One region of the Shewanella seohaensis genome, then DNA from elsewhere that is predicted to be linked to it. Evidence: predicted binding sites of a transcription regulator. Region 1 holds the regulator's gene; each other region holds the start of a gene.
What was found. Region 1 encodes FliA, which starts transcription of late flagellar genes. Its sites were predicted from a motif close to CTAAAGNTNNNNNNNNNNNNGCCGATA; they were not measured.

Region 1 (3,279 bases):
TGAAAATCCTGCGCCATCAAAATCTGGTTGAGCAATTCGCGTAAGCGATTGGAATCCAATTCGCTACGTGACATCAAATGCTGCACATTGTGGCAAAGCGCTTTAAAATCGCTCAGAGCGATTTCACGGCGCATCAATTTGTCCCAAGAAGGCATCACTTGTTGAATATTCGCCGTTAATGCATTCGCGAGCGGCAAGCACTCTTCTACCGCATCCATGGTTTTATTCGCTGCTTGCTCGGTCATGTCAATGACATAACTTAGCCGTTCCTTAGCATCGGGAATTTCGTTATTCGCGAGTTCAACCAAACGATTATCAACTTGGAAATCCATTAATGCGCTGTGAAGTTGTCTGGTTAATTTACCAACTTCATCAAAGAGCTCCCGTTGAAGTGGAGCCGCGAGTTCCCTAAATAAATCATCTGCTTGAGCTTGTTCATTCGCGCTTAATAGTTCAACTAAACGCTGAGCCTTCTCGAGCGTAATGAGCCCTGATGTTTGTGACTTCATAGCTCATCCCTGCTTAAGCGAGTCGTTCGAATATTTTATCTAACTTCTCTTTAAGTGTTGCTGCGGTAAAAGGTTTAACCACATAGCCGTTAACACCGGCTTGTGCGGCAGCAATAATTTGTTCACGTTTTGCTTCAGCGGTAACCATTAATACGGGTAAATGCTTAAGGGAATCGTCAGCCCGAATAGCCTTTAGCAAATCAATACCCTGCATACCTGGCATGTTCCAGTCTGTCACGACAAAATCAAAGTCGCCTTTTTGTAACATAGGCAGCGCAGTTGAGCCGTCGTCTGCTTCTTGGGTATTGTTAAACCCCAAGTCTCGCAACAAGTTCTTGATGATACGTCTCATTGTCGAAAAGTCATCAACGATGAGAATCTTCATATTCTTGTCCAAGGTTTCCTCCGGTGAGCTGACATTCTGTGCTCAATAAATAATTATACTTATGTCCAATGCTTGAGTTTGCCTTTGAGCCGCAACATTGCCTGACTTAATATCTGGCTAACTCGCGATTCACTTACCTCAAGAATGGCGCCAATTTCTTTTAAATTCAATGCTTCATCGTAGTATAACGATAGCACTAGCGCATCTCTTTCGGGCAATAATTTTATCGCCTCAACTAGTGCTGAATGAAACTGGGTTTCTGCTAACGCTTCAAATGTACCATCACTGACATTATCGCTCGAAGTGAGTATATCCTGCGATACGCCTAAGTCTTCTATCCCTATGATTTTACCAACAGAAACATCGTTAAGAATATGATGGTACTCATCGAGCGTCATATCAAGTTTTTCTGCAATTTCTGTGTCGCGTGCATCACGACCCAACACTTGCTCTAACTCATCAATGGCTTGAGCAACTCGACGATTATTACGATGAACAGAACGGGGAACCCAGTCGCCACGACGGATCTCATCCAACATGGCGCCACGGATCCGTATGCCGGCGAAGGTTTCAAACTTTGCACCTTTGCCACCATCAAACTTGGATGATGCTTCTAATAACCCCATCATCCCCGCTTGAAGCAAGTCATCGAGCTGCACTGAGGCAGGTAATCTGGCGAGCAAGTGATGTGCAATTCTTTTGACCAACGGTGCATACTGTTCAACGATTGACGTTTTACTGTCTAAACAAGTATACGCTGCGGCTTTATTCACTCGTTTTTTCCTCTTGAAAATCTGGTCGCTGAACTAAACGTTCAACGAAAAACTCCAAATGCCCACCAGGTTGCTGTGGTACTGGCCAGCTCATGATTTTATTCGCTAGGCCATGGTACGCAATCGCAGCTGGAGACTTAGGATAAGCCTCAACAACTAACTTTTGTTTACGCACTGATTTGCGAAGGTTTTCATCAAACGGAATGGTCGCAACCAGTTCAAGTGCCACGTCCAAGAATCTGTCGGTCACTTTACTGAGTTTAGCAAACAATTCCATACCTTCGCGCAAACTGCGCACCATATTAGCAACAATTTTAAAGCGGAAAACGCCGTGTTCACGGCTGAGAATTTTGATTAACGCATAGGCGTCAGTGATAGAAGTTGGCTCGTCACAAACAACCACCAACACATCCTGTGACGCGCGAGAGAAACTGAGTACCATGTCAGAAATCCCCGCGGCAGTATCCACGATGAGGATATCAAACTGGGTACGCATCTCACTGAAAGCACGAATTAAGCCCGCATGTTGCGCAGGGCTCAACTCTACCATGCCTTGAGTTCCTGAGGTCGCAGGGACAATGCCTATGCCCTTAGGTCCTCGGACGATAATATCATCCAGCTCAGCATCGCCAGAGAGTACGTGGGAAAGGTTACGTTCAGCACGGATCCCTAACATGACATCGACGTTTGCTAAGCCTAGGTCGGCATCAAGCACTAAGACACGCTTGCCCTTTTCGGCTAATGCTACTGCGGTATTGATAGACACGCTGGTTTTACCCACGCCACCTTTACCACCCGTAACCGCGATTACTTTCACTTTTTCGTTATAGGGTTGATTCATCATACGTAAACCACTTGCTTGATCCAGGGTCATAACTCTACTCAAATGCACAGGTCATATTATCTGACCACGCTGTGTCTGGTAACGATTGTTGTTCAGTGTTTTCTAAAGCTGCTAACGCCTGCTCTGCGAGCAGCAAAGTATCGGCAACTTTCATATCTTCGGGCACTCGCTGCCCATCCGTAACATAACTTAATGGCAACCCACTTTGGATCAACACACTTAATGCACCCGCTAACGACACGGACTCATCAAGTTTGGTGAGTACAACACCAGATAAGGGAATGCGTTTAAAGTGATTTACAGCATCCTGTAGCACGCGGCGCTGTCCTGTGGCAGACAGTACCAGATAACTGCGGATAGGTATTCTGCTATTTGCAGTTAAATTATCAAGTTGCTGGTAAAGCCGCATATCTCGTTGGCCCATTCCCGCAGTATCTATCAATACTAGCTTGCGATTTCTGAACTGATACAGTATTTGCTCTAGCTCAGCAAGATCATGGGCTTGCTTAACTGGGCATCCCATAATTTTGCCATAGGTGGCCAATTGCTCATAGGCGCCAATACGATAATGATCGGTAGTAATCAAGGCGACTTGATCCGCACCATGATGGGCGGCGAAGCGAGCCGCTAATTTCGCTAAGGAAGTGGTTTTGCCTACACCTGTTGGGCCAACCAGCGCCACAACACCACCTTGCTTAACGATATCATCACCTTGATTATCAAGCATATTCGCTAGACTTTGTGGCAAGGCACGAACTAATTCTGCCG
Region 2 (3,279 bases), on a different contig from region 1:
CGGCCTTCACCGCATCCGCCGTTTCTTGGGCCGTCGCCGAGGCTTCACCGCCCCGCTGCGAACCATTTTGCTGCTGCACACCTCCCGCGCTATCGTCTTCGCCCGCTTGATAATCCAATACGGGTTCGGTCATTTCGTTGGTTTGTTGGTTAATGATTTCAATCGGCGTGGGATCGGGACGACCAGGACGAAACTCCAATGCAATCACAGACGTCCCCTTAGGAATGTCTTTGACTTCGACCTTGTTTTGCACCCCGAAGGCATACTTCATCGAGCCTGCGATCTGCTTAAACTTCATCACGTCCATTTCGGAGAATGACAGCAGCAGCACGAAGAAACACATCAAGAGGGACATCAAATCGGCAAATGTTGCCAACCAGAGCGGTGCTCCGGGCGGTGGACAGTTGCACTTAGCCATGGGCTACTCTCCGTCCGTTGTATCGATTTTCCGCTGTTTTTCAGCAAGATAATTCTTCAAGAAACCTTCAATCACCCGTGGGTTTTGGCCATCTTGAATGGCTAATACCGCATCCATAATCAGGTTGCGGTTAAGCATTTCTTCACCCATGCGTAGGGTGAGTTTATCGGCAATGGGAATACACACCATGTTGGCGACCACGGCGCCGTACAGCGTCGTTAACAAGGCCACCGCCATCGATGGACCAATCGATTTGGGATCCGACATGTTGGATAACATGGCCACCAAGCCCACTAAGGTACCAATCATCCCCATCGCGGGGCCAACGTCACCAAAGGCCCTAAAAATCGCAATGCCGTTGCGATGGCGCTCTTCTGTAAGGGCAATGTCTTTTTCAAGTGCGGCGCGCACCACTTCACCATCGTGACCATCGACCAACATATCGACGGCTTTTTGCATAAAACTGTTGGAAATTTGCGCTTCTTCGAGGGCAAGGAATCCGCCTTTACGGGCGGCGTCCGCCATAGTCACGGATTGCTCGATAAGATCTTCAGGCTTATCAATCTTAAACATAAAGGCTTTGACGGCGATTTTTACCGCCCCCAAAAACTGTTTGAGATTGAATTTCATCATTACGACGAAGAATGAACCACCGAACACGATAAACACTGAGGGGACGTCGATAAAGATTGCCAGGCCGCCGCTGGTCATCATAGCCCAAAGGATAAAACCAAAGCCCCCGACTAGTCCTATAACTGTAGCTAAATCCACAACGGCTCCTCAATATTCGGTATAAACGACATGATACTGACTCTATTCGCAAAATAATACAAAATGTCATCCGCATAGGGATTACACTTTGGTTTTAACCTGAGCCTTACTCTATGATGTCAAAGGATGATTATAAGCATAATGCTATTATTGTCATTTATCGGACAAGCACTAAGCAAGTTTAGCGACAATTTCAATTTTCTGAAAAAAATTCAGCAACAAAGCGTGCTATTGAGCAAATATCCGTCGACTGAATTTGACCCTTGAGTCGCCCTGATATACCTTGTGTCCGCTCTTTCAAAGGAATTATTAACGTGGCGAAGAAACCCGAAAATCTCAGTTTTGAAGAATCCCTTGGTGAACTCGAGCGCATCGTTGCCGAATTAGAACAGGGCGATGTCTCTCTGGATGATGCGTTAAAACAATTTGAACGTGGCATCAATCTGGTGCGTAACAGCCAAGCAAAACTCGAGCAAGCTCAGCAAAAAGTGGCCATTTTACTCAAGCAGGATGAAAATGCGCCCCTCTCTCCCTATGCCGTTGAGGGCGAATAAGCGTGTTAGTCAATGCAATAAAAGAATATCAACTACGGGTTGATGACCAATTAAAACAACGTTTCAGCACTCTCGAAGACACTGCGCCACAATTAAAGGCCGCCATGACCCACGGCGCGCTATTAGGCGGTAAGCGTATTCGTCCCTTCTTGGTTTACAGTGTGGGGCAAATGTTTGGCGTGTCGCTTGAAAAGCTCGACGCCTGCGCCGCCGCCATTGAGTGTATTCATGCTTATTCGTTAATCCATGACGATTTACCCGCCATGGACGATGACGACCTTCGTCGTGGTCAACCCACAGTGCATATCGCCTTCGATGAGGCGACCGCCATCCTTGCTGGGGATGCTCTGCAAACCTTAGCCTTTGAAATTGTTACCGAAGCAGTACCAGGGATCAGCAGCGAGCAACATATCGCCATGGTGAGAGCGCTGGCGAAAGCCTCGGGCTACCGTGGTATGTGTGGCGGCCAAGCGATTGACTTAGCCTCAACCGATAAGCTCATCAACCTTAAGGCCCTAACTCAACTCCACAATATGAAAACGGGCGCCCTTATCAGCTGCGCCGTTGAGTTAGCCTTGATTGCCGCTAATGCGCCAAAAGATGAATATCAGACTATGATGGAATTTGCCCATGCGGTAGGACTTGCCTTCCAAGTGCAAGACGATATTCTGGACATCATTGCCACCACGGAAGAACTCGGCAAACCCCAAGGCTCAGACGCCGAGTCCAATAAGAGTACTTTTCCGCAACTACTTGGACTGCAAGGCGCCAAAGATACCGCCGCGCAACTGATCCAAGAGGCACTATCAGCGCTGGCTAAATTGCCATACAATAGCCAGTTAATCGCAGACTTCGCCCGCTATATCATTGAGCGAAGAATATAATAAGAGACGAAGTATCTCGCTATGAGTTTGGACATTTCACAGTTTCCCGTGTTGGCTCAGGCCAACACTCCTAATGAACTCCGCCAGCTTCCTCAGGCCCTGTTACCTCAATTGGCCGATGAGTTGCGGGAGTTTCTTCTTAAGTCCGTTGGCATGTCCAGCGGACATTTTGCCTCAGGACTCGGCACAGTCGAACTGACTGTTGCCCTGCATTATGTCTATAACACCCCGTTTGATCGTTTGATTTGGGACGTTGGCCACCAAGCCTATCCCCATAAAATCCTCACCGGCCGCCGCGACAGAATGCACACCATTAGGCAGAAGAACGGTTTACACCCTTTCCCTTGGCGGGAAGAAAGTGAATACGACACCTTCAGCGTCGGACACTCCGGCACATCCGTCAGTGCCGCATTAGCCATGGCCGTTGCCGCCGAAAAAGAACAGGCAGGCCGTAAAGTGGTCGCCGTTATTGGCGATGGTGCCATGACGGGCGGTATGGTGTTCGAGGCCATGAATCACGCGGGTGATTTGCACAACGATATGCTGATGGTGCTGAACGATAACGAAATGTCGATTTCAGAAAACGTCGGCGCGCTCAACAATCACTTAGCGCAATTGATGTCGGGCCGCCTCTACACCACGATTCGAGAAA
Region 3 (3,279 bases), on a different contig from region 1:
TTGAAACCATTCAAGGTGAAGGTGTCTTTACCGGAGTGCCCGCCATTTTTGTGCGTTTACAGGGTTGCCCTGTGGGATGTGCTTGGTGTGATACGAAACAGACTTGGGATCTGCTTGAGGAAAATAAGGTGTCACCCGAACAAGTGATCACCGTCGATGGCTCCGTGGGGCGCTGGGCAAACCATACGGCGCAGAGTCTTATCGAGGCTTTCAACGCTAAGGGATACACGGCGCGCCATGTGGTGATCACAGGTGGTGAGCCTTGTATGTACGATCTGAATGAATTAACTCACACGCTTCATGCTGCCGGTTTTGCCACTCAAATCGAGACCAGTGGCACCTTTGAGGTGAAGTGCGATGCTGATACCTGGGTAACTGTCTCGCCCAAGATCAATATGAAAGGTGGTTATCAGGTGTTAGCGCAGGCCTTGATCCGCGCCAACGAGATTAAGCACCCGATAGCGACCGAAAATCATATCGACGAACTCGATGAGTTACTCAAAGGGATTGATGTGTCAGCGAAAACGATTTGTCTGCAACCGATCAGCCAAAAACCAAGGGCGACGGAATTAGCCATGAAGGTGTGTATTGCCCGCAACTGGCGTTTATCGATTCAGACCCATAAGTACTTGAATATCGATTAATCGCCACTTAGCGCTATGTACTCTTCTTGAACGCTCCGAATGGGGCGTTTTTTATCAGCAAAATCTATGGATTAAAGACAATAGTCTTAAGTAAGCGATAAAAATAACTTTGGATAAGCTGGTGTGCTAGAAAGAAAACTTGGGGAATAAAGCGGTATAAAGAGTGATATGAGAAAGAAGTGGTGGAGGGAGAAGGATTCGAACCTTCGAAGGCGGAGCCGTCAGATTTACAGTCTGATCCCTTTGGCCACTCGGGAACCCCTCCACATATTTTCTTCAACTTTTAAGTCCGACTCATCGAGTCTGATTTTAAAGTTATCTTAAATCTTGGCCGGATTTAAGGGTAAAGCAAGTTTACAGCAGACTAACGATTGACGAAGAACAGAAGATAAAAGTGGTGGAGGGAGAAGGATTCGAACCTTCGAAGGCGGAGCCGTCAGATTTACAGTCTGATCCCTTTGGCCACTCGGGAACCCCTCCACGAGTATCTTTTATAGTATCGCTAATTGTTAGTGCAAATGGTGGAGGGAGAAGGATTCGAACCTTCGAAGGCGGAGCCGTCAGATTTACAGTCTGATCCCTTTGGCCACTCGGGAACCCCTCCTCAATTGCGGCCGCCATAGTAGTCAGAAACGTTTGGCATGTAAAGTCTAAATATGAAAATTTTCCTAAAGTTCTGGTTCAACTGGTCGATTAACTAACAACGAGTTGTTTTAATGATGTTTTTTTATGCAGATCGATGTTCCTTTAATCAACGAAGCCCAAATTGGCTCCCGCTTAAATGCGGCAATCGAACACAACAGGCGAGGAGAGTTCGCCCTGTTGCTGTCGCTATTGTCTGCAGACGCGAGGGACATGGCGCAGTTTCAATGGCAAAAAGAGCTCGATAATGCAGAAAAATTACAACGTCAGTTCGAGTTACCCCCCAAGCAAGCGCTTGTGGCGGATTTATCGACGGATAACAAGGTTACCGACAATAGTGCTGTTTTTGCTGAGCAAGGCGCGAGGGCGTTTCAACTGCAACAGGCATTGCGCCCAGAGGCATTAGTGATCCGCGGTGCTGAGCCTATCGCGATGGCCGAAGCCTTAAGCAATTGCGATCTCACCACACGTCTGCGCCAACGTGGCCAGTTGCCATCCCCGAAAATGGACGTCATGCATTTTGCCGATCAACTGGCGATTCAACGGAACTTAGTGCCGTTATTGGCCAGCGCCTAACGAGTATGTCGTCTTGCCTCCAAGTCGCTATCGGGCTGTTAAGCAAGATTCTGTCTTTAAAAGCAATGCTAGGGATTAAAGGAACTTGTTGGCCAAATAGCCGTCAACTGTGTCGATGCACAATAATAAGCGTGAGCTAAAGCTGAGTCTCTGCCGCCACTGTTACCTATAATAAGGCGTTAATGATGCTGGTTTAAGTTGATGCATCACCCTTACAGCGATTAGAGAGGAAAAACAGATGAAAGGTATCATTGCAGGACAAGCGGCTACCGTGAACGACACTTGCACCGATTGCGGCAGTTTTGTGGATATTGGCGCTGTGATTGATGAGCAGGATACAGTGCTGGAGTTATCCTTCGCGGGTGCAGAGGCTGAGGTCGAAGCGACTAAGATGTTGGAGCGGGCTCAAGCGCGTTTTAGCCAAGCCCAAGGGAATATTGTGCAGGATGAAGTGGGTGTTACCCTCAAACTGGTCTTCGATGTGAGTGTCGAGAAAATGATTTTTCAATTAGAGAATGGCCTATGATGCAAGCGACCGTGAAGTCCGTTAGCGTTAATTTGTAATAAAGTGTGGCCGATGTTGCTGTTTTAAATGTAGATAGTGTAATCTGCATCAACAAAAATAAAGATTAATTGGCTCTATTAACACGCTTCTTTAGTGTGTTAGTCGCAGCAGTACCGTTTTACCCAACACGAAGTTTTGTAGGGATCAGAGTGAAGCGACGTCAGCATCAGCATTTATTAGAGTCTTTAGTGCATTCCACGGCTAAACAGCAGGGTGATTTTACTAAGACCGCAGAGTTAGCCACTGAGCTACTTTGCCAAAATTTAGCCGTTTCTCTGGTGTCGGTATGGATTTTTTCCGCCGATCAATCGAGCCAATCCCTGGTAGCGCAATTTGGCGCTATGGCCCTACAAGACACTTACCGTCCTTCACAGTTGCAGACGCTGCCATGCTATTTAGATGAACTCAAAAATCATCGCCATATCGATGCGAGTAATACGCTTATCGATCCGCGCTTGACTGAGTTAGTCGATAACTATTTTATCCCTCGGAAAATTTTATCTAGTCTCGAGATTGGCATTCGCATTAATGGTCATCTTGAAGGCGTGCTTTGCCTTGAGCGAGCGCAACTGACTCACCATTGGCACGACAGCGAAATTCACCTTGCCTGCCAAATGGCCGATCAACTGGCCCTCACGCTGGCCACCAAACATACCTATGACAAAGAAGAGCGCTTAAGCCTGTTTCGCTGTGCCACCGAGCAGTCTCGTCAAATGAGCATGTTGATTAACCTGCACACCGAAAAAGTGGAATACGTTAACCAAGCCCACGAAGAGATCACCGGCTTAGCGCGTGAAAAAAGCATAGGCACCAATTTACGAGAGTTAAGTTTCTTTAAGCAGCACAGTGAAT

Region 2: pomA (flagellar motor protein PomA) is a predicted target of FliA. The motif match lies at 1,348-1,374, and genes of this name have one in related genera.
Region 3: L2713_RS11475 (VC2046/SO_2500 family protein) is a predicted target of FliA. The motif match lies at 1,313-1,339, and genes of this name have one in related genera.

Annotation. Positions count from the first base shown of each region.
Region 1 is NZ_JAKILE010000004.1:75,026-78,304, forward strand. It holds gene L2713_RS05780 (protein phosphatase CheZ) at 1-509, opposite strand, end outside; gene cheY (chemotaxis response regulator CheY) at 523-906, opposite strand; gene L2713_RS05790 (RNA polymerase sigma factor FliA) at 954-1,667, opposite strand; gene L2713_RS05795 (MinD/ParA family protein) at 1,660-2,541, opposite strand; gene flhF (flagellar biosynthesis GTPase FlhF) at 2,546-3,279, opposite strand, start outside.
Region 2 is NZ_JAKILE010000002.1:42,117-45,395, reverse strand. It holds gene L2713_RS02425 (flagellar motor protein MotB) at 1-418, opposite strand, end outside; gene pomA (flagellar motor protein PomA) at 422-1,189, opposite strand; gene xseB (exodeoxyribonuclease VII small subunit) at 1,504-1,743, shown strand; gene ispA ((2E,6E)-farnesyl diphosphate synthase) at 1,746-2,627, shown strand; gene dxs (1-deoxy-D-xylulose-5-phosphate synthase) at 2,649-3,279, shown strand, end outside.
Region 3 is NZ_JAKILE010000008.1:201,987-205,265, reverse strand. It holds gene queE (7-carboxy-7-deazaguanine synthase QueE) at 1-644, shown strand, start outside; tRNA gene L2713_RS11490 (tRNA-Tyr) at 825-909, opposite strand; tRNA gene L2713_RS11485 (tRNA-Tyr) at 1,040-1,124, opposite strand; tRNA gene L2713_RS11480 (tRNA-Tyr) at 1,164-1,248, opposite strand; gene L2713_RS11475 (VC2046/SO_2500 family protein) at 1,374-1,862, shown strand; gene L2713_RS11470 (DUF406 family protein) at 2,101-2,388, shown strand; gene L2713_RS11465 (putative bifunctional diguanylate cyclase/phosphodiesterase) at 2,577-3,279, shown strand, end outside.